Regions from separate parts of the Cupriavidus sp. DF5525 genome, predicted to be linked through region 1. Evidence: predicted binding sites of a transcription regulator. Region 1 holds the regulator's gene; the other holds the start of a gene.
What was found. Region 1 encodes FNR, which switches genes on or off when oxygen is low (the NO sensors DNR and NnrR bind a similar motif). Its sites were predicted from a motif close to TTGATNNNNATCAA; they were not measured.

Region 1 (16,004 bases):
TGGTGCTCTACCCCGGCCTGGGTTCGTACGCCGGCGTGCTGAAGTCCTCGACGCAAGGCGAACTGGCCGCCCACCGCGCGGCGCAGGAGCAGATGCAGAAGGAGATCTATGCCAAGTACCTGAAGATGGACGTCAAGCAGGTGGCGGGCGACCCGCAGGCGCGCGAGATCGGCCAGCGCCTGTTCCTGAACTACTGCGCGCAATGCCATGGTTCCGATGCACGCGGCAGCCGCGGCTTCCCGAACCTGACCGACGGCGACTGGCTCTACGGCGGCGAGCCGGAAACGATCCAGCAGACCATCACGAAGGGCCGCAATGGCGTCATGCCTCCGTTTGCCGCGACCATCGACGCCAAGCTGGCAGGGGACGTAGCGCAGTACGTGCGTTCTCTGTCGGGCCTGTCGTCGGATCCGATTCGTGCCTCGCGTGGCGAGGGCACCTTCAAGTCGACCTGCGCGGCTTGCCACGGTGCCGGCGGCAAGGGCAACCAGGCACTGGGTGCGCCGAACCTGTCCGACAAGGTCTGGCTCTATGGCAGCTCGGAAGCCAGCATCGTCGACGCCATCCTGAAGGGGCATAACAACCACATGCCCGCGCATGAGGAAATCCTGACGCCCGAGCGCATCCGGATGCTGACCGCCTATGTCTGGGGGCTGTCCAATACCGGCGGAGGTGCCGGGCAATGACAGGCGACTCATGTGAGCGGGCGCTGGCCGCCCGCGGGAGACCACGCCCATGAACGCACCCGGGAGGCAAGAGATGGCCCGGGCGGCCGACCCACAGCGGTCGGCTGCTGTGCCTGGCGAATCCTCTGACGAAACACTGTATGAGGTCCGCCGCAAGATCTATCCGCGCTCGGTGACGGGCGCCTTTTCCAGCTGGCGGGTCTGGCTGGTGATCCTGACCCAGCTGGTCTACTACGGCACGCCCTGGCTGCAATGGAATGGCCGCCAGGCCGTGCTGTTCGACCTTGGGGCGCGCAAGTTCTACATCTTCGGGCTGGTGCTGTGGCCGCAGGACGTCATCTACCTGGCGGTGCTGCTGGTCATTTCGGCGCTGGCGCTGTTCCTGTTCACGGCGATCGCGGGGCGCCTCTTCTGCGGTTACGCCTGTCCGCAGACGGTCTACACCGAGATCTTCATGTGGATCGAGCGGCGGATCGAGGGCGATCGCATCGCACGCATTCGCCTGGACGGTGATCCCTGGAGCCTGCGCAAGCTGCGCCTGAAAGCGACCAAGCACTTCCTGTGGGTACTGATCGCGCTGTGGACCGGATTTACCTTCATCGGCTATTTCGCGCCGATCCGCGAGTTGGGCGGAGAGGTACTGGCGCTCTCGCTCGGGCCATGGCAGGCGTTCTGGATGCTGTTCTACGCGTTCGCCACCTGGGGCAACGCCGGCTTCATGCGCGAGCAGGTGTGCAAGTACATGTGCCCGTATGCGCGCTTCCAGAGCGTGATGGTGGACCGCGACACCTATGTCGTCACCTACGACGTTGGCCGCGGCGAGCCGCGCGGCAGTCGTTCGCGCAAGACCGACCACTACAAGGCGGGCCTGGGCGATTGCGTCAACTGCAGCATCTGCGTGCAGGTGTGCCCGACCGGGATCGATATCCGCGACGGCCTGCAGTACGAGTGCATCGGCTGCGGCGCCTGCATCGACGCCTGCAACCAGGTCATGGACAAGATGGACTATCCGCGCGGCCTGATCCGGTACACCTCGGAAGACGCGATGCGCAAGGGCCTGTCCGCGGCGGCGTCGCGCAAGCGGCTGCTGCGTCCGCGCGTGATCATCTATTCGGTGATCTGGATTGCGTTGATGGCGGGCTTCGTGGCCTCGATTGCGCTGCGCACGCCGCTGAAGGTGGACATCATCCGCGACCGCGGCGCGCTGGGCCGCGAAGTGGAAGGGCGCTGGATCGAGAACGTCTATCGGCTGCAGCTGATCAACACGACCGAAGGACCGATGCGCATCAGCGTGCGCGCCGACAGCGACGAGCTGAAGAACCTGACGGTTGAATACGACAAGCAGGCCGAAGCGCTGGCGCCGACCTCCAACCGGCTGTTGCCGATCCGCATCCGCGTTCCGATTGAGAACGCGGCGCAGGGTACGCACAAGATCAGCGTGACGGTCACGAGCGAAGGCACGGAGCGGGGGAGTGCCGAAATCCGGCAATCCACCAGTTTTATCGTGCCGCGCGATTTGTAAAGCTAGGATGGTGTGGCGCGGTTATGGATCCGCGCCGCACCGCTGCAGATAAGGGGGGCAAGATGAATCGGCAAGGCAATCCGTGGTGGAAGGAACCGTGGCCGTGGCTGTTGATGAGCGGCCCGCTGGTGGCGATGGTGGCGTGTGGCGTGACCATCTGGCTCGCGTCCTCGCATCCTGACCTGCCGGTGCAGGGGGCAACGCGGCATGGACTGGTGGTCGAGAAGGTCGGAGCCGCGCCGCGCAAGGCTGCCGCAGCGAGGCAACCATGAGGCTGCGCTGGCTGATGTGGGTACTGTGGCCCGGGTTCCTGATGGCGGGCTTTGCAACCGCGACGGTCTTTTCGGTCGTGGATCCGGGCGACCTGAAGTTCTTCGGCCACCCGGTCGACGCGTCACGCGAGTCGGTCTATACGATCGGCTTCCTGTTGGCGTGGGCGTTCTGCGCGCTGTCCAGCGGGCTCACGCTCTACACCATGCCGACCCGGCTCAGCGATACCGACGAACTTGAATGACGTTTGAAATTGCCATCGCCGGTGCGGCGATGGCAGTGCGATGCGCGCTCAGCAGGAGCGGCTGTAGAGTTGCTTGATGCCGGCGATGTCCACCAGCTTGACGTGGCGCTGGCGAATCTGGATCAGGCCCGCTTCGGCAAAGCGGGAGAACAGGCGGCTGACGGTTTCGAGCTTCAGGCCCAGGTAGCTGCCGATCTCTTCGCGGCTCATGCGCATGACGAATTCGGAGGCCGAATAACCGCGCGCCGACAGGCGCTCGGACAGGTTGATCAGGAAGGCGGCCAGCCGTTCCTCGGCGCGCATTGAGCCCAGCGTCACGAGCATCAGCTGGTCGTGCGTGATCTCCTTGCCCATCAGGCGCAGGAACTGGTGCTGCAGCGACGGCAGCCCGGCGGACAAGGTCTGCAGTTCGTTCATGCGCACCACGCAGACTTCGGTATCTTCCAGCGCCGTGGCATCCGATGCGTGCTGCATTTCACCCAGCCCGTCGAGGCCGACGATTTCGCCGGGGAGGTGGAAGCCGGTAATCTGCGAACGGCCGTCTTCGGTGGTGACGTGCGTCTTCAGCGTACCGAAGCGGATGGCATAGACAGCGGTGAGCGGATCGCCCATGCGGTACAGGGTCTCGCCTTTATGAACGCGAATGCGTTCCTGCACCAGCGTGTCCATCTTGGCAAGATCTTGCTGGGACATGCCTACCGGAAGGCACAGTTGCCCCATCGCGCATGTGGAGCAACGGGGCGACATCTCGGTAATGGGAATGGAGGTGAGCAATTGGAACCTGCAAGAATGGCTGCGAGGGCACGACCCCAACATTTTACCGTGCGATGTGATGCGGCAGGGAGTCAGAATTGACATTTGGTGTGCTTATTAGCGTTTTTCTGCTGGCCCTGCTTGGCGGGGTGCATTGTGCCGCCATGTGTGGCGGCCTTGCCCTCGCGGTGGAACAGCGGCGCGACGCCATCGCGACGGTGAACTTCGTGAAAAACCGGACCGCGTGGTTCGGTGAGTTGCTGGCAATGCACATCGGCAGGATCTCGACCTATATGCTGCTGGGTGCGTTGTTGGGCGCGGTCGGTGCCACCGCATGGAAGCAGGACTACCTGCCGGTGCAGCGCTGGCTGTTCGGTGCGGGCAGCGCCATGCTGCTGTGGTCGGGCTGGCGGCTGCTTCAGGGCAATGCGTTCACCCTGGCCTGGCTCGAGCGCTTGGCGGCATGCGCCACCGCTACGGTGGCTGGCCAGCTGGGCCGCCTGGCCGGCGGCATGCCGGCATTCGTGCGGGCCCGTGGCGGGCTGGCGCGGCGCTATGGGGTGGGGCTGGCCTGGGGCCTGGTGCCGTGCGGCATGGTCTATGGCGCGCTGACGCTGGCACTGCTGGCGGGCAACGCCGGCTCGGGGGCGCTGGTGATGGGCGTGTTCGGGCTGGGCACGCTGCCCAACCTGCTGGTGCTGTCCGGCCTGTCGGGCTACCTGCGCACGCTGTCCAGGCGGCGTGGCATACGCCTGGGGGCTGGGGTCGCGGTGATGGCGTTCGGCGGGCTGGGCATCGCCCGAGCGGTGCTGCTGCCACATTCCCTGGCCGGGCAGGGTTTCTGCCTGGTGTTCTGAGGCGCCGCCGCCGCATGGCGCAACGGATGATGGTTGCAGGCTGGGGCGGGAATGCCATACAATCGCCTGCATTGCGGTATCGCGCGGCGCGATGTGGCGAGCAGCGCCAGGCGGCCTTCATATCAGAAGGCGCGCTCAGGGGCTACGGGAAGCGGAAGGTTTTCGAGGCCCGGCCCGTCCCGCGGTCCATCCGGTTCAAAAGATCTGGCTCAAAAGTCCGGCTGGCACCGCGGTGTTGGAGATGCCGGCCTTGCTCCCGATATCCGTTTTTTCTTGCGTCCGAGGCGTTCAGTTCGCCGACAGCATCGTCCGTTGAGTGCGGGCGCGCGACGCAAGGGGTTCGCTGACCGGCCCAAGACGGCCTGCGAACGATCTCCTGCCGGACCGACCCGGCATTCGATGCAAAGAAAGGGAAGTGCACGGCTTGGATGCGGCAGGCATCCGGGTTAGCTGCGCAATGAGATGGCGATGGCATTCGGCATCGCTGTATCCAAAATCTCCGGTGCCCCGGATCCGTCCGGGAGCAGGTGCAAAGACAGGCTGCACACCATCAACATGAATACCCAAGAGGCGAAGATCGTCCTCGAGACGGCGCTGATCTGCGCGCAGGAGCCCTTGCGCGTCAATGATCTGCGACGGCTGTTTGACGATGACGTCGGTGCGGACACGATCCGCGTGCTGCTCGACGAGCTGCGCCAGGACTGGCGCCAGCGCGGTGTGGAACTGGTGGCCCTGGCGAGCGGTTGGCGTTTCCAGAGCCGCCCGGAAATGCGTGAATACCTTGATCGCCTCAATCCGGAAAAACCGCCAAAGTATTCGCGTGCGGTGATGGAAACGCTGGCGATCATTGCCTACCGGCAGCCGGTGACCCGCGGCGATATCGAAGAGATCCGCGGGGTGACCGTCAGCACGGAAGTGATCAAGAAGCTGGAAGACCGCAGCTGGATCGAGGTCATCGGCCACCGCGACGTGCCGGGCCGGCCGGCGCTGTACGCGACCACCAAGGCGTTCCTGGACGATCTCGGCCTGCGTACGCTGGATGAACTGCCGCCGCTGGAAGACGCCCAGGCGCAGGCCCAGGCTGCCCTGCTGGAACAGCAGGCCATCGATTTCGAGGAGCTGGCCGCGATCAAGCCAGTCAGCGCCGACGAGGAGGCGTTTGCCGATCCTGTGGCGGTTCCGGCGCCCGCCGCGGAACAGCAAGCTGCCGAGCTGCAACCGCCCGTGGCGCAGGGCGTTGCAGGCCAGCCGGAAGGGCTGGCGGCCGAGGCTGGCGAGATGGTAGCGCCGGTCGCCGGTGAGAGCACCGAGAGCACCGAACGAACCGAGGGCGCCGAAACCGCCAATGGTTTCGACGTCCAGCCGCGACAGCAGGCCAGCGAAGGCGCTGACCCCGTGGATGACCTTATCGAACCTGCCGAGGCCGAACCCAATCCGGACGGGGCGCGCAGCGAACTGCCAGAAGACGGTACGCCGCCGCACCCGAGCGAGCACGACGAGCGCGTGCCGAACTGAACAACATGCAACATCCGATAGTGAATACCTTGTCTGATTCCGTAGAGCAAGACGCCCGCCATGCGGGTGCATCCGCCGATACCGGCGCCGCAGAACCCGGATCGGGCAGCGAAGCCGCGCCCCGCCGCAAGGGGCTGCGCCGCGGGCTGAGGAACCTGGTGGCATCTCGCCGCCAGGCAGCGCAGGATCGCGATGCCGGCCGCGCCGAAGGTGCCGAGGCACCGGTGCAGGGCGAGGCCGGCGAGGCAGCCGCCGCGTCTGCGGCGGCGCCTGCGGGCGGACGCGGTGGCCAGCGTGGCCGCGGCAAGCGCAAGACGGGTCAGGGCGAGGGTGGCCAGGGCAGCCAGGGTGGGCACGCCTCGACCACCAAGGCCGAGAAAATCGACCGCGCCGCCAAGGGCGAAGGCGCCGACAAGCCCGAGCAGGCCGGCCGCAAGCGCAAGCCGGGCCAGCAGCGCGCCGGCAAGGGCGCTGCGCCCGCCGAAGTGCAGGGCGCCGGCGCCCGCCAGCAGGGCCGCCGCAAGGACGGCGCCAAGCCGCAGGCGCAGCGCAAGGGGCAAGGCCAGGCCCAGCCCGGCGCGGACAAGGGTGCGGCGAACAGCGAAGACCTGTTCCGCTTCGTGATCTCCGAGCAGTACGACAAGGACGACACCGTCATTCCGCGCACCAAGGCCAAGCCGGTGCGCGAGCTGTCGGCCGAGGACGACGCCCCCAAGCTGCACAAGGTGCTGGCCGAGGGCGGCCTGGGCTCGCGCCGCGAGATGGAAGAGCTGATCCTGCAGGGCCGCGTCTCGGTCAACGGACTGCCTGCTCATATCGGCCAGCGCATCCTGCCGGCCGACCAGGTCCGCGTGAACGGCAAGCTGATCCATCGCAAGGTGTCGACCAAACCGCCCCGCGTGCTGCTGTACCACAAGCCGGCCGGGGAAATCGTCAGCCAGTCCGATCCGGAAGGCCGTCCGACCGTGTTCGACAACCTGCCGCGCATCAAGACCGGCAAGTGGGTCGCGGTGGGTCGCCTGGATTTCAATACCGAAGGCCTGCTGATCTTCACCACCTCGGGTGATATCGCCAATCGCTTCATGCATCCGCGCTACGGTGTGGAGCGCGAGTACGCGGTGCGCACGCTGGGCGAACTGGCCGAGGCCGATCGCCAGCGCCTGCTGCACGGCATCAAGCTGGACGACGGCGAAGCCAACTTCCTGCGCATTGCCGATGGCGGCGGCGAGGGCGTCAACCAGTGGTACCACGTGGCGTTGACCGAAGGCCGCAACCGTGAAGTGCGCCGCATGTTCGAGGCGGTCGGCCTGACCGTGTCGCGCCTGATCCGCACCCGCTACGGCCAGTTCCTGCTGCCGCGCGGCCTCAAGCGCGGCCGCTGGCAGGAAGTCGAGCCCAATGACGTCAAGGCGCTGATGGCCGGCGTCGGCCTGAAGGTGCCGGGCAAGAGCGAGCAGCCCAGCAAGGGCGCGACCAAGGTCGGCGGGCGCAAGCAGCGCACCGAAGCCGCCATCGCCGGCATGCCGATGCACACCGGCATGGATGGCCTCCCACGCTACGAACAGGGCGGTGCCCGTGGCGGCAGCCGCGGCGGCCAGCCGGATCCGATGAAGACGTCGATGGGCTATATCAGCCACGGCCCCACGCTACTGACCTCGCACGCGGCCAATCTGGGCGGCGGGCGCGGCACCGGCCCACGCCAGGCGCGCGGTGGCGGTGGCGCCGGCCTGGGCGGGCAGGGCAAGCCGCCGCGTCGTGGCGGCGGTGAAGCGAACGGAAATGTGATGCCGAAGGCGGCAAAGCCAGGTGGAAACCGCACGCCGCGCGGCGGTGGCAGCGGCGGTGGTGGCGGCGGCGGCGGTAACCGCGGGGGAAACCGCGGCGGCAATCGCTGAGTGCTCGATGCTGCTCATGGCGGGTAAAAGACCCGCCGGCGCAGCCCGCAGTGTGCGACTATGTCAGGCTTTTGCCTTTTCGACATAATCAGCGTATAATTCAAGTCTATTCAAAAAGCCATCCTCGTCGAGGATGGGCGAATGATGGGCATTGCGCCCATTTTTTTTTGGTTCGCCCGTTTTCGGCCCCGCGCTCCGGCGCGAGGCGCGGATGGCGGACAGGCAGGGCTGCAGCAGGGTCGTCCCGGACGGCACCGGCGGGTTTGCCTGCCACGGTGTTGATGGCCATTACTCGGGATAACAGTGCATCTGGCAGATTTGATCGAAACCACCCTTAACGGCATGGGATATGAGCTTGTTGAGCTCGAGCGTGCCCCCGCCGGACTTCTGCGTGTCTACATCGATCAGCCTGAAACCGGCATTGCCATCGAGGATTGTGAAAAGGTGAGCCGCCAGCTCACCCACGTGTTTACGGTCGAGAATGTCGACTATGAACGCCTCGAGGTCTCGTCGCCCGGACTGGACCGGCCGCTGAAGAAGCTGGCCGATTACGGCCGCTTTGTCGGCGCAGAGGCGCGCATCACGCTGCGCCTGCCGGTCAACGGGCAAAAGAACTTTACAGGGATCCTGCAGGCGCCCACCGGGGAGGCGGGCGCGGAGAAGGTCGGCCTGGAGTTCGAGGGCAAGGATGGCCCGGCGCTGCTGGAATTTGCCGTATCCGATGTCGACAAGGCACGCCTGGTGCCGGTATTCGACTTCAAAGGAAATCAAAGAAAAGGGAACAAGCAATGAGCCGCGAAGTTCTGTTGCTCGTCGATGCGCTTGCGCGTGAGAAGAACGTCGACAAGGATGTGGTATTCGGTGCCCTGGAGGCGGCGCTCGCCTCGGCCACCAAGAAGCGTTTCGAAGAAGACGTGGATATCCGGGTCGCGATCGATCGCGAGTCGGGCGAGCATGAAACCTTCCGCCGCTGGCTGGTCGTTCCCGATGATCAGGGTCTGCAGGAGCCGGACAAGCAGATCCTGCTGTTCGAAGCCCGCGATGAGAACCCCAGCATCGAGCTGGACGACTATATCGAGCAGCAGATCGAGTCGGTCGAGTTCGGCCGCATCGGCGCGCAGGCTGCCAAGCAGGTGATCCTGCAGCGCATCCGCGACGCCGAGCGCGAGCAGATCCTGAACGACTACCTGGATCGCGGCGAAAAGATCATGACCGGCACGGTCAAGCGTGCCGACAAGAAGGGGCTGATCGTCGAGTCCGGCCGCGTGGAAGCGCTGCTGGCCCGCGACCAGATCATCCCGAAGGAAAACCTGCGCACCGGCGACCGCGTGCGTGCCTACATCCTGAATGTGGACCGCGCAGCGCGCGGGCCGCAGATCGAGCTGTCGCGCACCGCACCCGAGTTCCTGATCAAGCTCTTCGAGAACGAAGTGCCGGAGATGGAACAAGGCCTGCTGGAGATCAAGGCCGCTGCCCGCGATCCGGGCGTGCGCGCCAAAATCGCGGTGGTGGCGCACGACAAGCGCATCGACCCGATCGGCACCTGCGTCGGCGTGCGCGGCACCCGCGTCACGGCGGTGCGCAACGAGATCGGCGGCGAGGCCGTGGACATCGTGCTGTGGTCGGAAGACCCGGCGCAGTTCGTGATCGGCGCGCTGGCACCTGCACAGGTGCAGTCGATCGTGGTCGATGAAGAGAAGCACAGCATGGACGTGGTGGTCGACGAGGAAAACCTCGCCGTCTCGATCGGCCGCAGCGGTCAGAACGTACGCCTGGCGTCCGAGCTGACCGGCTGGCAGATCAACATCATGACCCAGGAAGAATCGGCGCAGAAGCAGGCCGAAGAGAGCGATGTCGTACGCAAGCTGTTCATGGCCAAGCTGGACGTGGACGAGGAAGTTGCCGACATCCTGATCGAGGAAGGCTTCTCCACGCTGGAAGAAGTGGCCTATGTCCCCATCAGTGAAATGATGGAGATCGAGGCCTTTGACGAAGACACCGTCAACGAGCTGCGCAATCGCTCGCGTGATGCGCTCCTGACGATGGAACTGGCCCGGGAAGAAAAGGTGGAAGAGGTGTCGCAGGACTTGCGCTCGCTCGACGGCCTGAACCCGGAACTGATCGGCAAGCTGGCCGAAGGCAATATCCATACGCGTGACGACCTGGCCGAACTGGCCGTGGACGAGCTGGTCGAGATGACCGGTGTCAACGATGAAGAAGCCAAGGCGCTGATCATGAAAGCACGGGAACATTGGTTTAACTGAGGGACACGGCCGGGCCGGCCTATACCTGGCCCGGGCGCGCTTTCCGCATACGATTGTCCCGACGAAGAAACCAAGCATTGAAAGGGTTTGAATGGCAAGCACAACAGTTGCCCAACTGGCCGCAGAACTGAGTCGCAGCGCAGCTGCCCTGCTGGAACAATTGCAGGCGGCTGGGGTGGGCAAAGCTGCGCCAGAAGACGTCATCACGGAATCGGATAAGACCAGGCTGCTGGACTATCTGAAGCGTTCGCACGGCCAGGCCGATGACAGCGCCCGCAAGAAGATCACACTGACCAAGCGCGAAACCTCCGAGATCCGTCAATCGGACTCCACCGGCAAGACCCGTACGGTCCAGGTGGAAGTACGCAAGAAGCGCGTGCTGATCAAGCGCGACGAGGCCCAGCCCGACGCACACGCTGACGCAGCCGAGGCCCAGGCCCCGGTCGTCGACGCCGCCGAGCAGGCACGCCGCGAAGAGGAAGAACGCCGCCAGTCCGAACTGCTGGCGCGCCAGGAAGCCGATGCCAAGGCCGCCCGCGAGGCAGCCGAGCGCGAGGAAGCCGAGCGCCGCGCCCAGCAGGAAGCCCTGGAAGCGGAGCAGCGCCGCCAGGCCGAACTCGCCGCCAAGAAGGTGGAGGAAGAGGCTGCCGCGTCGCGCGCCGTGACCGAGGCCGCGGAAGACTCCTCGCGCAAGAAAGCCGAGGACGAGAAGGCCCGAGTCGCCGCCGAACGCGCCGAGGCGCAGAAGGCCGCCGACGACGCCAAGGCCGCCGCCGACAAGGCTCGCGCCGAGCAGGAAATCGCCTCGCGCAAGCGTCGCGAGGCAGCAGAAGCCGAAGCCCGCGCCATCCAGCAGATGCTGAATGCGCCGGCACGCGTGCTGAAGGCGCCGTCCGAGCGCAAGGCCGAGGAAAAGAAGGCCGAGCAGACCGGCACGCTGCACAAGCCGGTCAAGCCGGTTTCCGCGACCGCTGCCGAAGCCAAGCCGGGCGACAAGAAGCCGGCTGCCACGACCACCACCACCACCGCCGACAAGAAGGGCAAGGTCGTCAAGGCCGGCACTTCGTCGACCTGGCAGGACGAAGGCTCGCGCAAGAAGGGCAGCGGCCTGAAGACGCGCGGCGATTCGTCGGGCGGCGTGGGCGGCTGGCGCGGTGGCCCGCGTGGCCGCGGCGGCAGGCAGCAACACGACGACAGCCGCAGCAGCTTCCAGGCGCCGACCGAGCCGGTGGTGCGTGAAGTGCATGTGCCTGAAACCGTCTCCGTGGCCGATCTCGCGCACAAGATGGCGGTGAAGGCGTCCGAGGTCATCAAGCAGATGATGAAGCTCGGCCAGATGGTGACCATCAACCAGGTGCTGGACCAGGAAACCGCCATGATCGTGGTGGAAGAAATGGGCCACAAGGCGTTCGCCGCCAAGCTGGACGATCCGGAAGCGCTGCTGGTGGTGGATGGCGAAGACCACACCGACGCCGAGCTGCTGCCGCGTCCGCCGGTGGTGACCGTGATGGGTCACGTCGACCACGGCAAGACCTCGCTGCTGGACTACATCCGTCGCACCAAGGTTGCCGCGGGCGAAGCCGGCGGCATTACGCAGCATATCGGTGCCTACCATGTGGAAACCGAACGCGGCGTGATCACCTTCCTGGACACCCCGGGTCACGAGGCCTTCACGGCCATGCGTGCCCGCGGCGCCAAGGCTACCGACATCGTGATCCTGGTGGTCGCGGCCGACGACGGCGTGATGCCGCAGACCAAGGAAGCGATTGCGCACGCCAAGGCTGCCGGCGTGCCCATCGTGGTGGCGATCAACAAGATGGACAAGCCCGAAGCCAACCCGGACCGCGTCAAGCAGGAACTGGTGGCCGAGCAGGTCCTGCCGGAAGAATACGGCGGCGACTCGCCGTTCGTGCCGGTGTCGGCCAAGGCCGGTACGGGTATCGACGACCTGCTGGAGCAGGTGCTGCTGCAGGCCGAAGTGCTGGAACTGACCGCTCCGGTCGATGCTCCGGCCAAGGGCCTGGTGGTGGAAGCCCAGCTCGACAAGGGCAAGGGCCCGATCGCGACCATCCTGGTCAGCAGCGGCACGCTCAAGCGTGGCGATGTGGTCCTGGCTGGCAGCGCCTACGGCCGTGTGCGTGCGATGCTGGACGAGAACGGCAAGCCGACCAAGGAAGCCGGCCCGTCGATCCCGGTGGAAATCCAGGGTCTGTCGGAAGTGCCTGCCGCCGGTGAAGAAGTGCTGGTGCTGCCGGACGAGCGCAAGGCGCGCGAAATCGCGCTGTTCCGCCAGGGCAAGTTCCGCGACGTGAAGCTGGCCAAGCAACAGGCCGCCAAGCTGGAGAACATGCTCGAACAGATGGCCGAAGGCGAAGTGCAGTCGCTGCCGCTGATCGTCAAGGCCGACGTGCAGGGTTCGCAGGAAGCGCTGGTGCAGTCGCTGCAGAAGCTGTCGACCGACGAAGTGCGCGTGCAGATCGTGCACGGTGGCGTGGGTGGCATCTCCGAGTCCGACGTCAACCTGGCGGCGGCTTCGAAGGCGGTCATCATCGGCTTCAACGTGCGTGCCGACGCCGGTGCGCGCAAGCTGGCCGAGCACAACGGCATCGATATCCGCTACTACAACATCATTTACGATGCGGTAGACGAGATCAAGGCGGCGATGTCGGGCATGCTGGCGCCCGAGAAGCGCGAAACCACGATCGGCCAGGTGGAAGTCCGCCAGGTGTTCCGCGTGCCGAAGATCGGCGCGGTGGCCGGCTGTATGGTTACCGACGGCCTGGTCAAGCGCAACTCGCTGGTGCGCGTGCTGCGCAACAACGTGGTCATCCACGACGGCGAGCTGGATTCGCTGAAGCGCTTCAAGGACGACGTCAAGGAAGTCAAGCAAGGCTTCGAGTGCGGTCTGTCCATCAAGAACTTCAACGATGTTCAGGAAGGCGACCAGCTCGAAGTGTACGAAATCACCGAGGTGGCGCGTACGCTGTAAGGCGTCGCAAGCAACGGCAGGCTTCGGCCTGCCGTTGTCATCTCGACTAGACAGTATTGAATGGCCAAGAAAGGCAGCATCTCCTCCCGCAATCTCCGCATCTCCGACCAGATCCAGAAGGACCTGGCCGAGATGATCCAGCGCGAACTGCGCGACCCGCGCCTCGGCCTGGTCACGCTGCAATCGGTTGCGCTGACGCCCGACTACGCGCACGCCAAGGTGTATTTCACCGTGCTGGGCGCCGAGGCGGCAACGGCCGAAGCCATCCTCAACGAGAAGGCCGGCTTCCTGCATTCGCTGCTGTACAAGCGCCTGCACATCCATACGGTGCCGACGCTGCGCTTCCTGCACGACACTTCGGTCGAACACGCGATCGAGATGTCCAAGCTGATCAACGAAGCGAACGCCACGCGTTCGAAAGACGACTGAGCCGGCGCCCATGCCGTCAGGCATGGGCTCATGGCCTGACCGCTGCGGCCATCCGCGCGCCGCATCGCCGTCGCCCCCTGTTTCCCTCCGATGACCGATTCCAACGCCAACCGTCCGCCGCGCCTGCCGCGCCGCGAGGTGCATGGTGTGCTCTTGCTCGACAAGCCGCTAGGCCTGTCGTCCAACGATGCGCTGGTGCGCGCCAAGCGCCTGCTGCGCGCGGCCAAGGCCGGGCATACCGGCACGCTCGATCCGCTTGCCACCGGCCTGCTGCCGCTGTGCTTCGGCGAGGCCACCAAGTTCTCGCAGGACCTGCTGGAAGCGGACAAGACCTATGACGCCGTGGTGCGGCTGGGCGCGCGTTCCAGTACCGGCGACGCCGAAGGCGAACTGCTCGATGTGCGCGAGGTCACCTGCGACCGCGCCGCGGTGGAGCAGGCGCTGCAGCGATTCCTCGGCGAGATCGACCAGGTGCCGCCGATGCATTCGGCGCTGAAGAAGGACGGCCGCCCGCTGTACGAATACGCGCGCGCCGGCCAGACCGTGGAGCGCGCGGCGCGCCGGGTCACTATCCGCTCGATCGCACTGCTCGACTGCGCCTTGCCGGAGGCGCCCGCGTTCACCATGCGCGTGACCTGCAGCAAGGGCACCTATATCCGCACGCTGGCCGAGGATATCGGCGAGGCGCTGGGCTGCGGCGCACACCTGACGGGGCTGCGCCGGATCGCCGTAGGTGACCTGACGCTGGACGGCGCAGTCACGCTGGAACAGATCGAACAGCAGGACGACGCGCAGCGCCCGGCCATGCTGGCGCCGGTGGATGCCTTGCTGCAGAAGTGTGTGCCGGTGCATCTGGACGAAGCGGCGGCGGGGCGTTTCCTGCAAGGCCAGCGCATCGCGCGCCGTGACCTGCCGGCCGGCACCGAGTTGGACGAGGAAGCGCTGGTGCGCGTGTATGCCGGCGAGCCCGCGCGGCTGCTGGGCGTGGCGCGCATGCGTGAGGGCGCATTGCGGCCTGAGCGACTGGTAAAGCTATAGGCAGCGTCCTGCCGGCGTCAGCAAGGAGGCCACGTGAGCCCGGATCGACCGGGGCACGTGGTCTCTTTGTTTTTCCGCGGCCTCGGATTAATCCGGTTCTGCATCGACTGATGTGCCAATTGTGGTCTGGTCAAAGGCTTCCACTGCGGCCAGGTGCAAGCTCGCTCCGTTTAGTTGGCAAACAGGAGCAAAAGATGTCGTTCTGCAAAAACGTTGGTGTCGCTGATCGTGTGATCCGGATCGTGGTTGGCGCGGCGCTGATCGCACTGGTGTTTGTCAGGCCCGGGACGCTGTGGGGCTGGATCGGGCTGGTGCCTTTGCTGACTGGTGTGATGGGCTATTGCCCGGTCTATCGGCTGTACGGGAAGGGCCGCAAGCAGGCATAGCCTTGCCGAAGCGAAAAAATGGGACGCCTCAGGGCGCCCCATTTGCATTGCCTTACCGCGGTTCAGTGCGCCGCCATCGCGTCCGCCGACCCGCCACCGCCCTTGGCAGGCCGCGTCAGCCAGACAAAGCCGATCAGCACGAAGAACAGCATTCCCGAGATCCAGAAGATATCGTTTGCGCCGAGCATGGCCGCCTGCTGGGTGATATTGCGCTCCATTACGCCGATGGCCTGGGGCTGGCTCATGCCCATCTGCATTAGATGGCTGAGCTGGTCCTGGTAGACCGGGTTGTAGGGGTTGACCTGCTCCACCAGTTGCGCATGGTGCAGGGCAGAGCGGTTCTCCCACACCGTGGTCGAGATCGAGGCGCCGATGCCGCCAAACGTGATCCGCACGAAGTTCGACAGTCCCGACGCCGCCGGGATCCTCTCGGCCGGCTGGCCCGACAGGATGATCGACGTCAGCGGGATAAAGAACATCGCCATGGCCGCGCCCTGGATCAGCGTCGGCACCATCAGCGTCCAGGTATCCACCTGGGTGGTGAAGCCCGAACGCATCAGGCTGACGATGCCGAAGGTGATGAACGCCGCGGTGGCGACCCAGCGCGCATCCATCTTCGGCAGGTTGCGCCCGATCAGCGGCGACAGCAGGATGGCGAAGATGCCGACCGGCGCCATCACGATGCCCGCATCGGTCGCGGTGTAGCCGACGATGGTCTGTAGCCACAGCGGCAGGATCACGAGGTTGCCGAAGAACAGCCCGTACGCGACCGAGATCGCCACCACGCCCGAACTGAAGTTGCGGCCCTTGAACAGGCTGATGTCGACGATCGGGTGCTTCTCATAGGTTTCCCAGGCGAGGAAGAACAGGAAACCGACGATCGCCACCAGCGTCAGCACCACGATCTCGGTCGAGTGGAACCAGTCCAACTCCTTGCCCTTGTCGAGCATCAGCTGCATCGAGCCTACCCAGATCACCAGCAGCGCCAGGCCGATGCGGTCGATCGGCAGCACCCTGGTCGGCGTTTCGCGGTCCTTGTAGATGGCCCAGGTCGCATAGGCGGTGATGATCCCCACCGGCACGTTGATGTAGAAGATCCACGGCCAGCTCATGTTGTCGGAGATCCATCCGCCCAGCAGCGGGCCCATGATCGGCG
Region 2 (16,004 bases), 2.1 Mb from region 1:
TTGCATGCTCTATAGCCTGGGCCAGTCCACTGCGCTCGTCGTCGGCTCCACCTTGCTGATGAGCTTTGCGCTCCTCGGTACGTGGGGAGCACTTTACGCCTTTACGCCTGAGGTGTATCCGACGGATCTGCGGGCCAGCGGAATGGGCACTGCGGGTGCGATGGCGCGCTTCGGTGGCCTCTTCGCACCTTCGATCATTGCCCCGATCATGGCTACCCAGTTCACACTTGCCCTTGCGCTCCTTTCGTCATTTCTTGCCCTGGCGGCGATCGCCATTTTCATGGTGGATATCGAGTCGAGGAACCGCGCGCTGGATTAGGGCAAGGTAGCGTCGAGCCCGTCGGCGGTCCCGGCGGTCGAGGGCGCCCGCCGACGGCGCTGGCCTGGGCGGGGTCTTGAAACGAAGCCACGGGCAGGGCGGCCCGCTTCCATTACAATCCGGCTGCAACGGCGTGGCGGCCGGGTCCACCGGACCGGCCGCCCGCTTCACCCTCTTCCGCCGAGCCCTCCCCGCCAGCCATGAAACAAGATCCGCGCTTTCCCAATCTGTTTATCCTCGACCACCCGCTGATCCAGCACAAGCTTTCGCATATGCGCGACAAGGAGACCTCCACGCGCACCTTCCGCGAGCTGCTGCGCGAGATCACGCTGCTGATGGGCTACGAGATCACGCGCAACCTGCCGCTGACCACGCGCCGCATCGAGACGCCGTTGGTCGAGCTGGATGCGCCGGTGATCGCCGGCAAGAAGCTGACCATCGTGCCGGTGCTGCGCGCGGGCGTCGGCATGAGCGACGGCCTGGTCGAACTGATCCCTTCGGCGCGCATCGGCCATATCGGCGTCTACCGCGACGAGCAGCATCGCCCGGTCGAGTACCTGGTGCGGCTGCCGGACCTGGAAGATCGCAGCTTCATCCTGTGCGACCCGATGGTGGCCACCGGCTATTCCGCCGTGCACGCGGTGGAGGTGCTCAAGCGCCGCGGCGTCAAGGACGAGGCCATCACCTTCGTCGCGCTGGTAGCGGCGCCCGAGGGCGTGGAGGTGTTCCAGAAGGCGCATCCGGGCGTGAAGCTGTTCGTGGCTTCGCTCGACAGCCACCTGGATGGCGACGCGTATATCGTGCCGGGCCTGGGCGATGCGGGCGACCGGCTGTTCGGCACCAAGAACTGACCGTCACGCCTGGTGCGGACCTGAGCGGGCTTGACCGGCCTCAATAGTCCGCGCCGCGTGGCTCCCTACACTGGCGGCAGGCACTGGCGGCAATCCGCCGGCGCGCACCGCCAATCCACAGGGAGCCAAGCATGGAAGCCTTCAAGATCCTCTTCAGCACCAGCACCGGCCTGATGAGCCTGGGCGTGATCGTCTTTATCATCGGCATGGGCTGGTTTTTCGCGCGCATGTTCGCGCGCAAGATGCGCGAGGATGCGGAAGCCGCGAAGGCACAGCAGACGGCGCAACGCCGCTGACCGTAACGAGCCGCAACCGCGGCCCGCCCTGCTTATTTCCGACGCTTACTTCTTTTTGCCGAGCAGGCTGCCCAGCACGCCACGGATCAGTTCGCGGCCCACCTGCGAGCCCACCGTGCGCGCGGCCGACTTGGCCATCGATTCCAGGATCGAATCGCCGCGACCGGTCTTGCCAGTGCCCTTGGTCAGCGTGCCGAAGATCTCGCCGGCGGTGCCGAGCCAGCCGCTGTCCTGTTCGCCGGCTGGCTGTCCGGCTGGCTTTCCGGCCGGAGCCTTGGCGGTGCCGCCGTTGCCATTGCCGACCGTCGCCACGCTGCCGCGCAGCTTTTCATAGGCCGACTCGCGGTCCACGGTCGTTTCGTAAGTACCCGCCACCAGCGAGTTGGCGATCAACTGCTTGCGTTCCTCGTCCGTCGCCGGGCCGATGCGGCTTCCCGGCGGCAGTACCCACGCCCGTTCGGTCACGCAAGGCGTGCCCTTGGCATCCAGGAACGACACCAGCGCCTCGCCCACGCCCAGCTCGCCGATCGCGGTCTCCACGTCCAGCTTCGGGTTGGCACGCATGGTGGTGGCCGCCACCTTGACCGCCTTCTGGTCGCGCGGCGTGAACGCGCGCAGCGCGTGCTGCACGCGGTTGCCGAGTTGGCCCAGCACGGTGTCCGGGATATCGATCGGGTTCTGCGTGACGAAGTACACGCCCACGCCCTTGGAGCGGATCAGCCGCACCACCTGCTCGATCTTGTCGAGCAGTGCCTTGGGGGCGTCGTTGAACAGCAGGTGCGCCTCGTCGAAGAAGAACACCAGCTTGGGCTTGTCCAGGTCCCCGGCCTCCGGCAGCTTCTCGAACAGTTCCGACAGCATCCACAGCAGGAAGGTGGCATACATCCGCGGCGAGTTCATCAGCTTGTCCGCAGCCAGGATATTGACCACGCCCTGGCCCTTCTCGGTCTGGATAAAGTCTTCGAGGTTAAGCATCGGCTCGCCGAAGAACACATCGCCACCCTGGGACTCCAGCGCGATCAGCCCGCGCTGGATCGCGCCGATCGAAGCGGCCGAGATATTGCCGTACTCGGTGGTGTACTGCGAAGCGTTGTCACCGACGTGCTGCAGCATTGCGCGCAGATCCTTGGCGTCGAGCAGCAGCAGGCCGTTGGCGTCGGCGATGCGGAACACCAGGTTGAGCACGCCCTGCTGGGTGTCGTTCAGCTCCAGCATGCGCGACAGCAGCAGCGGCCCCATGTGCGAGACCGTGGCGCGCACCGGGTGGCCCTTCTGGCCGAACACGTCCCACAGCGTGGTCGGGCACGCGCCCCACGCCGGCTCCGGCAGGTTCAGGTCGGCCAGGCGCTGCTTGAGCTTGTCCGAGAGCTGACCGGCCTGCGAAATGCCGGTCAGGTCACCTTTGACGTCCGCCATGAAGACTGGCACCCCCAGGCGCGAGAACCCCTGCGCCAGCGTCTGCAGCGTGACGGTCTTGCCGGTGCCGGTGGCGCCGGTGATCAGCCCATGGCGGTTGCCCATCTGCGGCAGCAGCACCAGTTCAAGTTCGGCGTTCTTGGCGATAAGGATGGGGTCGGCCATGATCTTCCTGATAACAAGATGCCGCGGGGCTCGCCACGGCAGCGGCGCGGGCAGGCCCGCGTGATAAAATCCTGGGCTGATTATAGCCAGCCGCCAGGCATATCCGTCACCTGGCGCGCGCCGTCCCGAGGCCTTGCGGCCCAGCCGCGGCGCGCATGGCGACCCCGCATTCCATCACCGCACAACAGCGTTTTCCGTCTCGGAGAGAATCATGGCCGGTCACTCGAAATGGGCCAATATCAAACACAAGAAAGCTGCCGCTGACGCCAAGCGCGGCAAGATCTGGACCCGCCTGATCAAGGAAATCACCGTGGCCGCCAAGCTCGGCGGCGGCGATGTCGACTCCAACCCGCGCCTGCGCCTGTCGATCGACAAGGCCATGGACGCGAACATGCCCAAGGACAACATCCAGCGCGCGATCCAGCGCGGCGTGGGCGGCCTGGAAGGCGCGAACTACGAAGAGATCCGCTACGAGGGCTACGGCCTGGCCGGCGCGGCCATCATCGTCGACTGCCTGACCGACAACCGCACCCGCACCGTGGCCGAAGTGCGCCATGCCTTCTCCAAGCACGGCGGCAACATGGGCACCGAAGGTTCGGTGGCGTTCATGTTCACGCACTGCGGCCAGTTCCTGTTCGCGCCAGGCACGCCGGAAGACAAGCTGATGGAAGCGGCGCTGGAAGCCGGCGCCGACGACGTCGTCACCAACGACGACGACTCGATCGAAGTGACCTGCCCGCCCAACGATTTTTCCGCGGTCAAGACTGCGCTGGAAGCCGCCGGCTTCAAGGCGGAAGTGGTCGACGTGGTGATGAAGCCGCAGAACGAAATCAGCTTCACCGGCGACGACGCGGCCAAGATGCAGAAGCTGCTCGACGCCCTGGAAAACCTGGACGACGTGCAGGAAGTCTTCACCAACGCGGTGATCGAAGACTAAGTCATATCTAGCCCCCATCGGCGGCAGCCCGGCTCCAAAGACCCAAGCTGCCGCCTTTTTGCATGCGTTTCTTTTCTGGCAGTGGATCATGAAAGTATTGGTTGTCGGCTCGGGTGGACGTGAACACGCGCTGGCCTGGAAATTGGCCCAGTCCCCCAGGGTGCAAGTGGTGTACGTCGCGCCGGGCAACGGCGGGACCGCGCTCGACAAGCGCCTGCAGAATGTTCCGCTGACCGATCCCGAGGTCATCGCCGCCTTTGCCGAGCGCGAAGGCGTGGCCTTCACCGTGGTCGGCCCCGAGGCGCCGCTGGCGGCGGGCATCGTCGATATCTTCCGCGCCAAGGGCCTGCGCATTTTCGGGCCGACCCAGGCTGCCGCGCAGCTGGAATCGTCCAAGGACTTCGCCAAGGCGTTCATGCAGCGCCACGGCATCCCTACCGCTGCTTACCAGACCTTCTCCGACGCCACCCAGGCGCACACCTATATCGACGCGCAGGGCGCGCCGATCGTGATCAAGGCCGACGGCCTGGCCGCGGGCAAGGGCGTGGTGGTGGCAATGACGCTGGACGAGGCGCATCAGGCGGTCGACATGATGCTGGCCGACAACAGACTCGGCGACGCCGGCGCGCGCGTGGTGATCGAGGAGTTCCTCGAAGGCGAGGAAGCCAGCTTTATCGTGCTGGTCGACGGCAAGAACGTGCTGGCACTGGCCACCAGCCAGGACCACAAGCGCCTGCTGGACGCCGACGCCGGTCCTAACACCGGCGGCATGGGCGCCTACTCGCCCGCGCCGGTGGTCACGCCCGCTCTGCATGCGCGTGCGCTGCGCGAGATTATCCTGCCGACCGTGCGCGGCATGGAAAAGGACGGCATCCCGTACACGGGCTTCCTGTACGCCGGCCTGATGATCGACAAGGACGGCAACCTGAAGACGCTGGAATTCAACTGCCGCATGGGCGACCCCGAGACGCAGCCGATCCTGGCGCGCCTGAAGACCGACCTGGTCGACGTGATGGAGCACGCCGTCAACGGCAAGCTCGACGCCGTCGAACTGGACTGGGACCGCCGCACCGCCCTGGGCGTGGTGATGGCCGCTTACGGCTACCCCGACGCGCCGCGAAAGGGCGACGCCATCACTGGCATCCCGGCCGAGACCGACGACAGCGTGACCTTCCACGCCGGCACCACGCTCAAGGACGGCACGCTGCTGACCTCGGGCGGGCGCGTACTGTGCGTGGTCGGGCTGGCCGACACGGTCAAGGCGGCGCAGCGCGCCGCCTATGCCGCGGTCGAGCAGATCCAGTTCGACGGCATGCAGTACCGGACCGATATCGGCTACCGCGCCATCAAGCGCTGATCCCGCCCCCCGGCCCGGCTGAGTCGCCGCGCCGGACGGCTTCGGACGCAAGCGACCGCCCGGCCGCCCCAGCCGGTACAATCGTGACAATGCTGTGACCCACCCGGCAGCCAACAGGCTGCCGGCGTGTCATCCAGCCGGTCCATCCGCCGGTTTTATCCGCCTTCGCCAACCATGATCGATTCCCAGGCAGTCCGTGCCTATCTGCTCGGCCTGCAAGACCGCATCACCGATGCCATCGGCGCCATCGACGGCCAGCCGTTCCTGACCGACGCCTGGGAGAAACCGCCCACCGAACGCCTGCGCGGCAGCGGCCGCACCCGCATCCTGGAAGGCGGCACGGTGATGGAGCGTGCCGGCGTGGGCTTCTCGCACGTCAGCGGCGATACCCTGCCACCCTCGGCCAGCGCCAACCGGCCGGAACTGGCCGGGCGCAGCTTCGAGGCGATGGGCGTCTCGCTGGTGTTCCATCCGCGCAACCCGTACGTGCCCACGGTCCATATGAACGTGCGCTGCTTCCTGGCGGTCAAGCCCGGGGCCGAGCCGGTATGGTGGTTCGGCGGCGGCATGGACCTGACGCCGTACTATGGCAACGCCGACGACTGCACCCATTTCCACCGCACCTGCAAGCAGGCGCTCGCGCCCTACGGCGACGAGCTGTACCCGCGCTTCAAGCGGTGGTGCGACGAATATTTCTTCCTGCGCCACCGCAACGAGGCTCGCGGCGTGGGAGGGATCTTCTTCGACGACTTCTCGGCGCTGGGCTTCGAGCGCAGCCTGGCGATGATGCAGTCGGTCGGCGATGCCTTCCTGGACGCCTACCTGCCGATCCTGCAGGCGCGCAAGGACACCCCCTACGGCGAGCGCGAGCGCGACTTCCAGGCCTACCGGCGCGGGCGCTACGTCGAATTCAACCTCGTGTTCGACCGCGGCACGCTGTTTGGCCTGCAGTCGGGCGGACGCGCCGAATCCATCCTGATGTCGATGCCGCCGCTGGTGACCTGGCGCTATGACTGGCAACCGGAACCGGGCAGCCCCGAAGCGGCGCTGTATACCGACTTCCTGCCGGCACGCGACTGGGCCTGACGGCAGACCTATGGCCAATCCTGCGCAACACCGCAAGCCCGCCGCCGACGCGGGCGAACCGCCGCACCCCTCCCGTCCCTACCGCCTCGGTATCCTCGGCGGCACTTTCGATCCGCCCCATGTCGGCCACCTGGCGCTGGCACGGCTGTGCACCGAGCACCTGGACCTGGACGAACTGGTGTGGATTCCCACCGGCCAGTCCTGGCAGAAAGGCGCCGACGTGACGCCCGCCGCCGATCGCCTGGCCATGACCGAACTGGCCGCCGCCGCGCTGGCGGACGGCGGCGCGAAGGTCCGCGTGAGCCGCATGGAAGTGGACCGCGCCGGCCCCAGCTACACCATCGACACCGTGCGCCAGCTACGGGCCGAATACGGCCCCGAGGCCTCGCTGTGCTGGCTGATGGGCGCCGACCAGTTGCTGCGCCTGCACACCTGGCACGGCTGGCAGGAACTGTTCGCACATGTGCACCTGTGCACCGCCACGCGCCCGCGCTTCGAGCTGGCCGCGCTGGAGGGCCCGGTGCTGGAAGCGCTGGCCGAGCGCCAGGCCGACACACACCTGATACAATGCACGCCCTCCGGCCGGATGTGGATCGACCAGACGCTCGCCGTCGACCTGTCTTCCACCCATCTGCGCCAGCGCCTGGCAACCGGCCAGCCGGCAGATGACCAACTGCCGCCGGGCGTGGCACACTACATCGCAAGCCACGGGCTGTACCGCGACGTTCCTGCGAGGACGTGACCCCCCGGCCAGGGCGTGACCGGGGTCTGACCAGGCCCGGCGCCCACCACCCAACCGATCTCAGCTGAACAAGAAGACACCATGGATATTCGTAAACTGCAACGCGCCATCGTCGACGGCCTCGAGGATGTCAAAGCGCAGGACATCAAGGTGTACGACACCAGCCACCTGACCGAGCTGTTCGACCGGGTGGTGATTGCCAGCGGGACGTCCAATCGCCAGACCAAGGCGCTGGCAGCTTCGGTGCGGGATACGGTCAAGGAAGCCGGCGGCCATATCGTGGCGGTCGAGGGACTGGAAACCGGCGAATGGGTGCTGGTCGATTGCGGCGACGCCGTGGTCCACATCCTGCAACCCCAGTTGCGCATGTACTACAACCTGGAAGAGATCTGGGGCGACAAGCCGGTGCGCATGAAGCTCGCCACCGGCGCCCGCGGCCTGGCCAAGGCCAGCGAGCCGATGGAAGAAGACGAGGACGACGTCCCCGCCGTGCGCGGCACGCGCCGCGCCAGCAGCCTGCGCCCGGCGCTGGCCCGCCTGCCGGAAGGCATGAAGGAGCCGTCGCCGCCGATGGGCCACGAGGACACCGACCCGGACGCGATCGCCACCATCCGCAAGCCGGCCCGCAAGACCGCCACCAAGACCACGGCAACCAAGACGGCCACCAAGACCCCCGCCAAGACGACCGGCACCCACGCCGCGGCACCGCGCAAGACCGCCGCCGGCACCACGGCACGCAAGACCGCCACCAAGACGGCTACCAAGACCGCAACGAAGGCTGCAGCCAGCAAGTCCGCCGCAGCCAAGCCGGCGGCCCGCAAGCGCACCACCCGCTCGGCCTGATTCCCGGGCGCGCGGCTGCCTGCTGGCCGCGCAGCAGACAAGTCCTCATGCAACTGGTGATCGTGGCCGTCGGCCACAAGATGCCCGGCTGGATCGAAACCGGCTTCAGCGAGTATGCCAAGCGCATGCCGCCCGAGTTGCGCATCGAACTGCGCGAGGTCAAGCCGGAAACCCGCTCCTCCAGCAACAACGCCGCCACGGTGATGCAGCGCGAAGCCGCGCGGATCGAGACGGTGCTGGGCTCGCTGTCGAAGCAGTGCCGCATCGTCGCGCTGGACGAGCGCGGCCGTGACTTCACCACCGTGCAACTGGCTGCGCAACTGACCGACTGGCAGCGCGAGGGTGGCGACGTCGCCTTCCTGATCGGCGGCGCCGACGGGCTCGACCCGGCGCTGAAGGCGCGCGCCAGCACCCTGATCCGCCTGTCCAGCCTGACGCTGCCGCACGGCATGGTGCGCGTGCTGCTGGCCGAGCAGCTGTACCGGGCCTGGTCGGTCACGCAGAACCATCCTTACCACCGGGCCTGAGCCCGCCGCTCACCGGCGGTCGCTATCGCCGCTGGCGGTACAATGCGGGCCACCGCCGGGCTACCGGCACGCTCTCCATCCATGCCGATTCCGCCGCCCGGTTTCACGGGCGGGATCTTCGCCCCCGCGATGCACGACTACCTCTACCTCGCCTCCCAGAGCCCGCGCCGCCGCGAATTGCTGACCCAGCTCGGCGTGCGCTATGAACTGCTGCTTGCCGATGACGACGAGGACGCTGAAGCGCTCGAAGTCGTGCTGCCCGGCGAGACCCCCGACGATTACGTGCAGCGCGTGTGCGCGCTGAAGGCCGAAGCCGCGCTGCGCCGACGCGAGCGCCGGGCACTGCCCGACGCGCCGGTGCTGACCTCCGACACCACGGTGTGCCTGGGCGGCCGCATCCTGGGCAAGCCTGCCGACGACGCCGACGCCGCGGCCATGCTTGACTCGCTGTCAGGTACCACGCACCGCGTGCTGACCGCCGTGACGGTGGTATCGACCACCGGGATGTGCCATGCACTGTCGGTTTCCGAAGTCAGCTTCCGCCTGATGCAGCCCGCCGAGATCGAGCGCTATGTCGCCAGCGGCGAGCCGCTCGGCAAGGCCGGCGCCTACGGCATCCAGGGCCGCGCGGCCGAGTTCGTCGAGCGGATCGCGGGCAGCTATTCAGGTATCATGGGCTTGCCTTTGTTTGAGACGGCGGCGTTACTTCGCCAGGCCCGCCTGCAATTCTGAGCGGCCCGCCCCCGCGCCCAGACAAGACCCGGCCTGCGCGCCGGGCCACCCTATACAGCCGGGCCACCGGCGCCGCGTTTCACCGCTATGACTGAAGACATCCTCGTCAACATCACGCCCCAAGAGACGCGCGTTGCCATCGTGCAGCAGGCCGCCGTCCAGGAACTACATGTCGAACGCACGCTCACGCGCGGGCTGGTCGGCAATATCTACCTGGGCAAGGTCGTGCGCGTGCTGCCCGGCATGCAGTCGGCCTTTATCGACATCGGCCTGGAGCGCGCCGCCTTCCTGCACGTGGCCGACATCTGGCATCCGCGCGACGCCGACCGCAATGGCACCACGCCGCAACTGGCGATCGAGAAGACCCTGTTCGAAGGCCAGGCGCTGATGGTGCAGGTGATCAAGGACCCGATCGGCACCAAGGGCGCGCGCCTGTCCACGCAGGTGAGCATTGCCGGGCGCACGCTGGTGTACCTGCCGCAGGATCCGCATATCGGCATCTCGCAGCGCATCGAAGGCGAAGTGGACCGCGAGGCGCTGCGCAGCCGCGTGCAGGGCCTGGTGCCCACCGACGAGCGCGGCGGCTTTATCGTCCGCACCATCGCCGAGGAAGCGACCGACGAGGAACTTGGCAACGACATCGCCTACCTGCGCAAGATCTGGGGCGCGATCCGCCAGAACGCCACCACGCAGCCCGCACCCACCCTGCTCTACCAGGACCTGAACCTGGCGCAACGCGTGCTGCGCGACTTCATCAACGACGCCACCGGCGTGATCCAGATCGACTCGCGCGAGAACTACCAGATGCTGGTGGAGTTCGCCAAGGAATACACGCCGGCGGTGCTGCCGCGGCTGTCGCACTACACCGGCGAGCGCCCGATCTTCGACCTGTTCAATATCGACGCGGAGATCGAGAAGGCGCTGTCGCGCCGGGTCGACCTGAAGTCAGGCGGCTACCTGATGATCGACCAGACCGAGGCGATGACGACCATCGACGTCAACACCGGCGGCTACGTGGGCGCGCGCAACTTCGACGACACCATCTTCAAGACCAACCTGGAGGCAGCCCACACCATCGCGCGGCAGCTGCGGCTGCGCAACCTCGGCGGCATCATCATCATCGACTTCATCGACATGGAGAATGTCGAGCACCGCGACGCGGTGCTGTCTGAACTGAAGCGCGCGCTGTCGCGCGACCGCACCCGGATCACGGTCAACAGCTTCTCGCAGCTCGGGCTGGTGGAGATGACGCGCAAGCGCACGCGCGAATCGCTGGCGCACGTATTGTGCGAACAATGCCCGGTATGCCAGGGCAAGGGGCAGGTCAAGACGCCGCGCACGGTCTGCTACGACATCCTGCGCGAGATCATGCGCGAATCGCGCCAGTTCAATCCGCGCGAGTTCCGCATCCTGGCCTCGCAGGAAGTCATCGACCTGTTCCTGGAAGAAGAAAGCCAGCACCTGGCCATGCTCGGTGACTTTATCGGCAAGCCGATCTCTCTGCAGGTGGAATCGACCTTCCACCAGGAACAGTACGACATCATCCTGATGTGAAGCCAGATGGAGAAGGGGCTGCGCGGCCGCTGGCAAGCGCTGCCGGTTCGCATGCCTTCCCGCCTCGGTAGTCGCCCTAGCTCCCTCTTCCTCCTGTTCGCGCTTCGATCCGCTATAACTAAGCGAGGGAAGTCAGCGGCATCGTGACCGATGCCGCGCCCGGCGCGCAGCGTCCCGGTGTGACACAGCGGGACACGGCTGCGCCGGTCGGCGAGGAGGAGTCCGGCATGAACGCCACGAACCATGGGGCCTGTCTGCTGGCCGTCCTGCTGCTTGCTGGCTGCATCGAGTTTCCTGTTATTGCAAGACGCCCCAGCCCACCCTCACTGCCGCCCGCAGTGATCGCCGAAGCGCCGCCACCCAAGAAGGCGCCGCGTGCCACCCCGATCGCGCAAAAGACCATCAATATCGTCGCCACCTGCAAGCGCACCGAGGAAGACGGCTTCCGCGAAGATGCGCAGATGGATGTCAGGGGCAACGAAGTGCGGGCGCTGAAGTGGAAGCTGTGGGTGTCGCGGCGCGGCAGTTGCGAATTCAACCTGGCCGACTTCCGCCAGGTCGCCGACACGCCCCACATCGAACTGCAAGCCATCGACGGCAGCCAGTGCAAGCTGCTGGTGTGGCAGGACCCGCGCCGCGTGACGCTGGCCCATGCCCGCTGCGAGAAGCACTGCACGCCCGGCATCTATGAGCAGGCGTGGCCGGTGCTGTTCGATCCCAACAATGGGAAATGCGCCGAGATACGCTGAGCCGTCACGGCAAACGGCGCGCTATTTCGCTTTCGGCACCCGCCCCATCAGGTAGAACTCGTCGTTCGGGCGCATGCTGATGGAGTTGGCCATCCGGTTCGACAGGCCGAAGAACGCGGTGATGGCGGCGATGTCCCAGGCGTCCTCGTCAGAGAAGCCGTGCTCGCGCAGCGCCGCAAAGTCCGCCTCGTCGACTTCATGCGACGCCTTACACACCTTCATCGCAAAGTCGAGCATCGCGCGCTGGCGCGGCGGGATGTCCGCCTTCAGGTAGTTCACCGCCACCTGGTCGGCCACCAGCGGCTTCTTCTCGTAGATGCGCAGGATCGCGCCATGCGCCACCACGCAATACAGGCACTGGTTGGCGCCCGAGGTCGCCACCACGATCATCTCGCGCTCGCCCTTGGTCAGCCCGCCCTCCTTGAGCATCAGCGCGTCGTGATAGGCGAAGAAGGCGCGGAATTCATCCGGGCGGTGCGCCAGCGCGAGGAAGACGTTGGGGACGAAGCCGGCTTTTTCCTGGACTTCGAGGATGCGGGCGCGGATGTCGTCGGGCAGGTTGGCGACGGCCGGGACGGGGTAGCGGCTGATGGGGAATGCCGGGTCGGGCATGGTGGTCTCCTGTAGTTGTGCGTCTGTCACATGGTGTTCTTCTGCTTCAGATACTAACGGATCGGCGCGGGTTCGGCGCCGGCCATGTTGCGCATGGATCGCACGTACTGATGTCCACCGGATCAGGCATACTACGCACCTTCTGAACAAGGCGAGCGCCCCCTCCGAGCCGCCATACTCTTCCCGATGAAACGCATTCTCATCGTCAAGCTGACATCCCTGGGCGACATGGTTTTCACCCAGCCGCTGGTCGCGGACCTGCAGCGGGCTTTTCCCGGCGTGAAGATCGACTGGATTGCCGACTCCTATTGTGCCGATGTGCCGCGCTGGAACCCGAATATCGACCGGGTGATCGCCGCGCCGCTGCGTGCGCTGAAAAAGTCGCGCAAATGGTCCGACCTGCGCGCCATCTTCAGCGCGCTGCGTGAGCTGCGCCGCGAGAAATACGATGCCGTGCTCGACGTCCACGGCGTCTACAAGAGCGCCATCGTCTCGTTCCTGGCGCGCACGCGCCACCGCTATGGCTATCCGGTGCAGGAACTGGGCGAGAGCGGGGCCAGCTTTGCCTACAACCATATCTTTGCGCCGTTCGTCGAAGAGGACTGCGCGCGGCAGCGGATGCGCCGCGCGGTCAGCCGCGCGCTCGGCTTCGAGCTGACCAAGGAGATGGACTACGGCCTGCAGATGCCTGCGGATACGCCGGCCCCTGCGGCCAAGGGTCCGTACGCGATGCTGTTCCATGCCACCTCGAGTGAAGAGAAGAAGTGGCCGGTAGCCGACTGGATCAGCGTCGGCAGCGCGATCTCGGCACGCGGGTTGCGCGTACTGGTGCCCTGGGGCAACGAGGCGGAGCGCAAGGAAGCCGAGACCATCGCCGCCAGCGTGCCCGGCGCCGAAGTCATGCCGCGCCTGAGCATCACCGGCGTGGCGCAGATGGTTGGCAAGGCCTCGCTGGTGGTCGGCATGGATACCGGCTTCGTGCATATTGCCGACGCGCTGCGCCGCCCGACGGTGATCCTGTTCACGACGACTTCGCGCCACCTGTACGGTGTCGATGCGCCGGCGCGCGCGGTATCGCTGGGCGGGGGCGGCGTGGTGCCGCAGCGGGCCGAAGTGCTGGCCGCCATCGACGAGGTGCTGGGCGTGCAGCCGCCGGTCGCTTCACAGCACACCGGGCAGAAATAAAAAAGGCCGGCGCTCGGCGCCGGCCTGCAGTCCGGGGAGCTCCCCCGGCGTCTTACTGGTGAGTCGCGAACTGGATCCGGTGCAGCCCGGCGTAGAGGCCGTTGGCGGCCAGCAGTTCCTCATGCGTGCCCAGTTCCGCCAGCCGGCCGTGGTCCAGCACGGCGATACGGTCGGCGTTCTCGATGGTCGACAGCCGGTGCGCGATCACCAGCGTGGTCCGGCCCTTCATCAGTTCTTCCAGCGCCGCCTGCACCTGGCGCTCGGACTCCGAATCCAGTGCCGAAGTGGCCTCGTCCAGGATCAGGATCGGCGCATCCTTGTACAGGGCGCGGGCGATCGCCAGGCGCTGGCGCTGGCCGCCTGACAGCTTCATGCCGTTGTCGCCGATATTGGTGTTGACGCCCTCCGGCAGCCCCTTGACCGTGTCCGTCAGATAGGCCGCCGCCAGTGCGCGCTCCACCCGCGCCATGTCGATCGCGTCCTCGGATTGCGCGCCATACGCCACATTGGCCGCCACCGTGTCGTTGAACAGCACCACGTCCTGGCTGACGAAGGCGATCTGGTTGCGCAGGTCCTTCAGCGCCAGCTCGGGCAGCGCCATGCCGTCCAACAGGATCCGTCCCTGCGTGGGGTCGAAGAAGCGCGGCACCAGGTTCACCAGCGTGGTCTTGCCGCTGCCCGACGGACCCACCAACGCCACCACCTCGCCGGGGCTGACGCGCAGATTGATGCCCTCCAGCGCGGCGCGCGGCGCTTCGCCATAGCGGAAGCCGACGTTCTCGAACGCCAGCTCGCCGCGGGCCCGGCCGAGCGCCTTGCCGCCGTCCTGCGGCTCGACCGGTTCGTCGATCAGGCGGAAGATCATCTCCGCCGCGGTGATGCCGCGCGTCAGCGGCTGGTTGATGTCGGTCAGGTGCTTGAGCGGCGAGATCAGCAGCAGCATCGCCATCACGAAGCCGGTGAAGCCGCCCACCGTGGTCTGGTTGCCCTGCGCCTGCACCATCGCGATGGTGATGATGACCGACAGCGCCAGCGCAGCCAGGAAGGCCGTGACCGGCTGGTTCAGCCCGCCGGCCACCGCCATACGCATCGAGTAGTTCTTCAGCCGCTCGGCCACGGTGCGGAAGCGCGACAGCTCATACAACTCGCCGCCGTGCAGCTTGACCACCTTGAAGCCGCCCACGGCCTCTTCCACCACGTACGCGGCGTTGTTGGTGTAGGTCTGGTGGTCGCGGTTGAGCTTGCGCAGCCGGCGGTTGATCTTCGACATCAGGTAGCCGATCACCGGCAGGATTACCGCGACGATCAGCGTCAGACGCCAGTTCGTATAGAACAGGTAGATCAGCAGCGCCACGACCGTCAGCGAATCGCGCACCAGCGTGATGAACACGCTGGTCAGGATCTGCAGCACCTGGTTGACCTCGAAGATCACCGCATTGATCAGCGATGCCGCAGTGTTGCGGTGGAAGAACGCTGCCGGCGCATGCAGCAGGCGCTCGAACATCTGCATGCGCATCTTCAGCAGCACACGGTTCGAGATCAGGTTCAGCAGGTAGCCCGAGGCAAACTGCGCCACGCCGCGGATCAGCGCCACGCCGGTCAGGAGCGCGGGCACATGCCACAGCGTGCCGGCGTATTCGCCGCCGAAGCCTTTGTCGAGCAGGTCGTTGACGACCTTGGGAATCACCCCTTCACTGGCTGCGACCACCGCCATGGCAAGGATGGCGCCGACAAAGACGCGAAGCTCGGGGCGCAGGTAAGACCAGAGCCGGGCCGACATGCTGGACGGCACGGTAGAACCCGGCGAAATGGGCGGTTTGGATTTGGTCACTGAAGTGTCTTCTGTGTAGATGCGTTGGCCCGGGCGCGCACGCTAGCCCGGACGCTTCTGCCGGGCCACCCGCAGGAAGGGCCTGACGAGGAACTGGAACAGGAAGCGCTGATAAACGTAGCGGCGCAGATAATAGCCGATGCTGCGCCGGGCCTTGTCGGTGGCGTCGAGGTCGGCGCGATGGCCCTCCAGCGCCGATTCGTCCGCCAGCTCGGTCAGGCCGATGCAATACGGCACCACGGCGCGGACCGAGACCAGGCCGCGCTTCTCGAATGCGGACCAGTAGTCGGCCGCGCACCACAGCGGCTGCAGGCCGTCGAGCAGCCGCTGCGCCGCGGCGCGGGTGACCACATAGCCATGTGCGCGCCACCACTCGCCATAGCGCCTGACCAGCTTGCGGTCGCTGCCGAGCTGGCGCGTGCCCCAGCGCGTGTATTTGTCGATATGGGACAGCAGCACAACGTCGGGCCGGGCCGGATCGAGATGCTGCTGCAGGTCGGCGAGCACCGCCGGCAAGTCGTCGCCCAGCAGTGCATCGTCCTCCAGCACCAGCGCGAACTCCGCACCGTCGTCCAGCACTTTCCGGTACACGCCGAGATGGCTCAGCGCGCACCCGACCTCGCCGCGGCTCATGGGCCGGTAGCTGACCGCAGCGGCGGCCGCATCATAGCGCCGCGCTACTTCGTCTTCGGGCAGGGCGCGCCCGTCCACGGCGGGGAACACCTGGAAAGGAACGCCGAGCCGTTCCAGCTGGCCGGAAATGCGCTGCCGGCGTGGCTGCGCGCTTGCCAGGTTGATCACG

Region 2: the regulator FNR is predicted to act here: its motif matches at 1,201-1,214, upstream of ABNX08_RS04310 (DUF3149 domain-containing protein).

What each region holds. Positions count from the first base shown of each region.
Region 1 is NZ_CP168265.1:3,000,720-3,016,723, reverse strand. Features, by position in the region: gene ccoP (cytochrome-c oxidase, cbb3-type subunit III) at 1-686, shown strand, start outside; gene ccoG (cytochrome c oxidase accessory protein CcoG) at 760-2,208, shown strand; gene ABNX08_RS14025 (FixH family protein) at 2,271-2,480, shown strand; gene ABNX08_RS14020 (hypothetical protein) at 2,477-2,722, shown strand; gene fnr (fumarate/nitrate reduction transcriptional regulator Fnr) at 2,771-3,496, opposite strand; gene ABNX08_RS14010 (sulfite exporter TauE/SafE family protein) at 3,574-4,332, shown strand; gene scpB (SMC-Scp complex subunit ScpB) at 4,888-5,847, shown strand; gene rluB (23S rRNA pseudouridine(2605) synthase RluB) at 5,853-7,742, shown strand; gene rimP (ribosome maturation factor RimP) at 8,046-8,534, shown strand; gene nusA (transcription termination factor NusA) at 8,531-10,006, shown strand; gene infB (translation initiation factor IF-2) at 10,098-12,995, shown strand; gene rbfA (30S ribosome-binding factor RbfA) at 13,056-13,424, shown strand; gene truB (tRNA pseudouridine(55) synthase TruB) at 13,515-14,462, shown strand; gene ABNX08_RS13970 (DUF2892 domain-containing protein) at 14,657-14,848, shown strand; gene ABNX08_RS13965 (DHA2 family efflux MFS transporter permease subunit) at 14,911-16,004, opposite strand, start outside.
Region 2 is NZ_CP168265.1:888,745-904,748, reverse strand. Features, by position in the region: gene ABNX08_RS04320 (MFS transporter) at 1-319, shown strand, start outside; gene upp (uracil phosphoribosyltransferase) at 520-1,170, shown strand; gene ABNX08_RS04310 (DUF3149 domain-containing protein) at 1,302-1,466, shown strand; gene ABNX08_RS04305 (helicase HerA-like C-terminal domain-containing protein) at 1,512-3,047, opposite strand; gene ABNX08_RS04300 (YebC/PmpR family DNA-binding transcriptional regulator) at 3,259-3,984, shown strand; gene purD (phosphoribosylamine--glycine ligase) at 4,073-5,341, shown strand; gene hemF (oxygen-dependent coproporphyrinogen oxidase) at 5,516-6,427, shown strand; gene ABNX08_RS04285 (nicotinate-nucleotide adenylyltransferase) at 6,438-7,169, shown strand; gene rsfS (ribosome silencing factor) at 7,251-8,012, shown strand; gene rlmH (23S rRNA (pseudouridine(1915)-N(3))-methyltransferase RlmH) at 8,060-8,539, shown strand; gene ABNX08_RS04270 (Maf-like protein) at 8,669-9,271, shown strand; gene rng (ribonuclease G) at 9,359-10,825, shown strand; gene ABNX08_RS04260 (hypothetical protein) at 11,053-11,574, shown strand; gene ABNX08_RS04255 (peroxidase-related enzyme) at 11,596-12,186, opposite strand; gene waaC (lipopolysaccharide heptosyltransferase I) at 12,373-13,371, shown strand; gene msbA (lipid A export permease/ATP-binding protein MsbA) at 13,424-15,151, opposite strand; gene ABNX08_RS04240 (glycosyltransferase family 25 protein) at 15,245-16,004, opposite strand, start outside.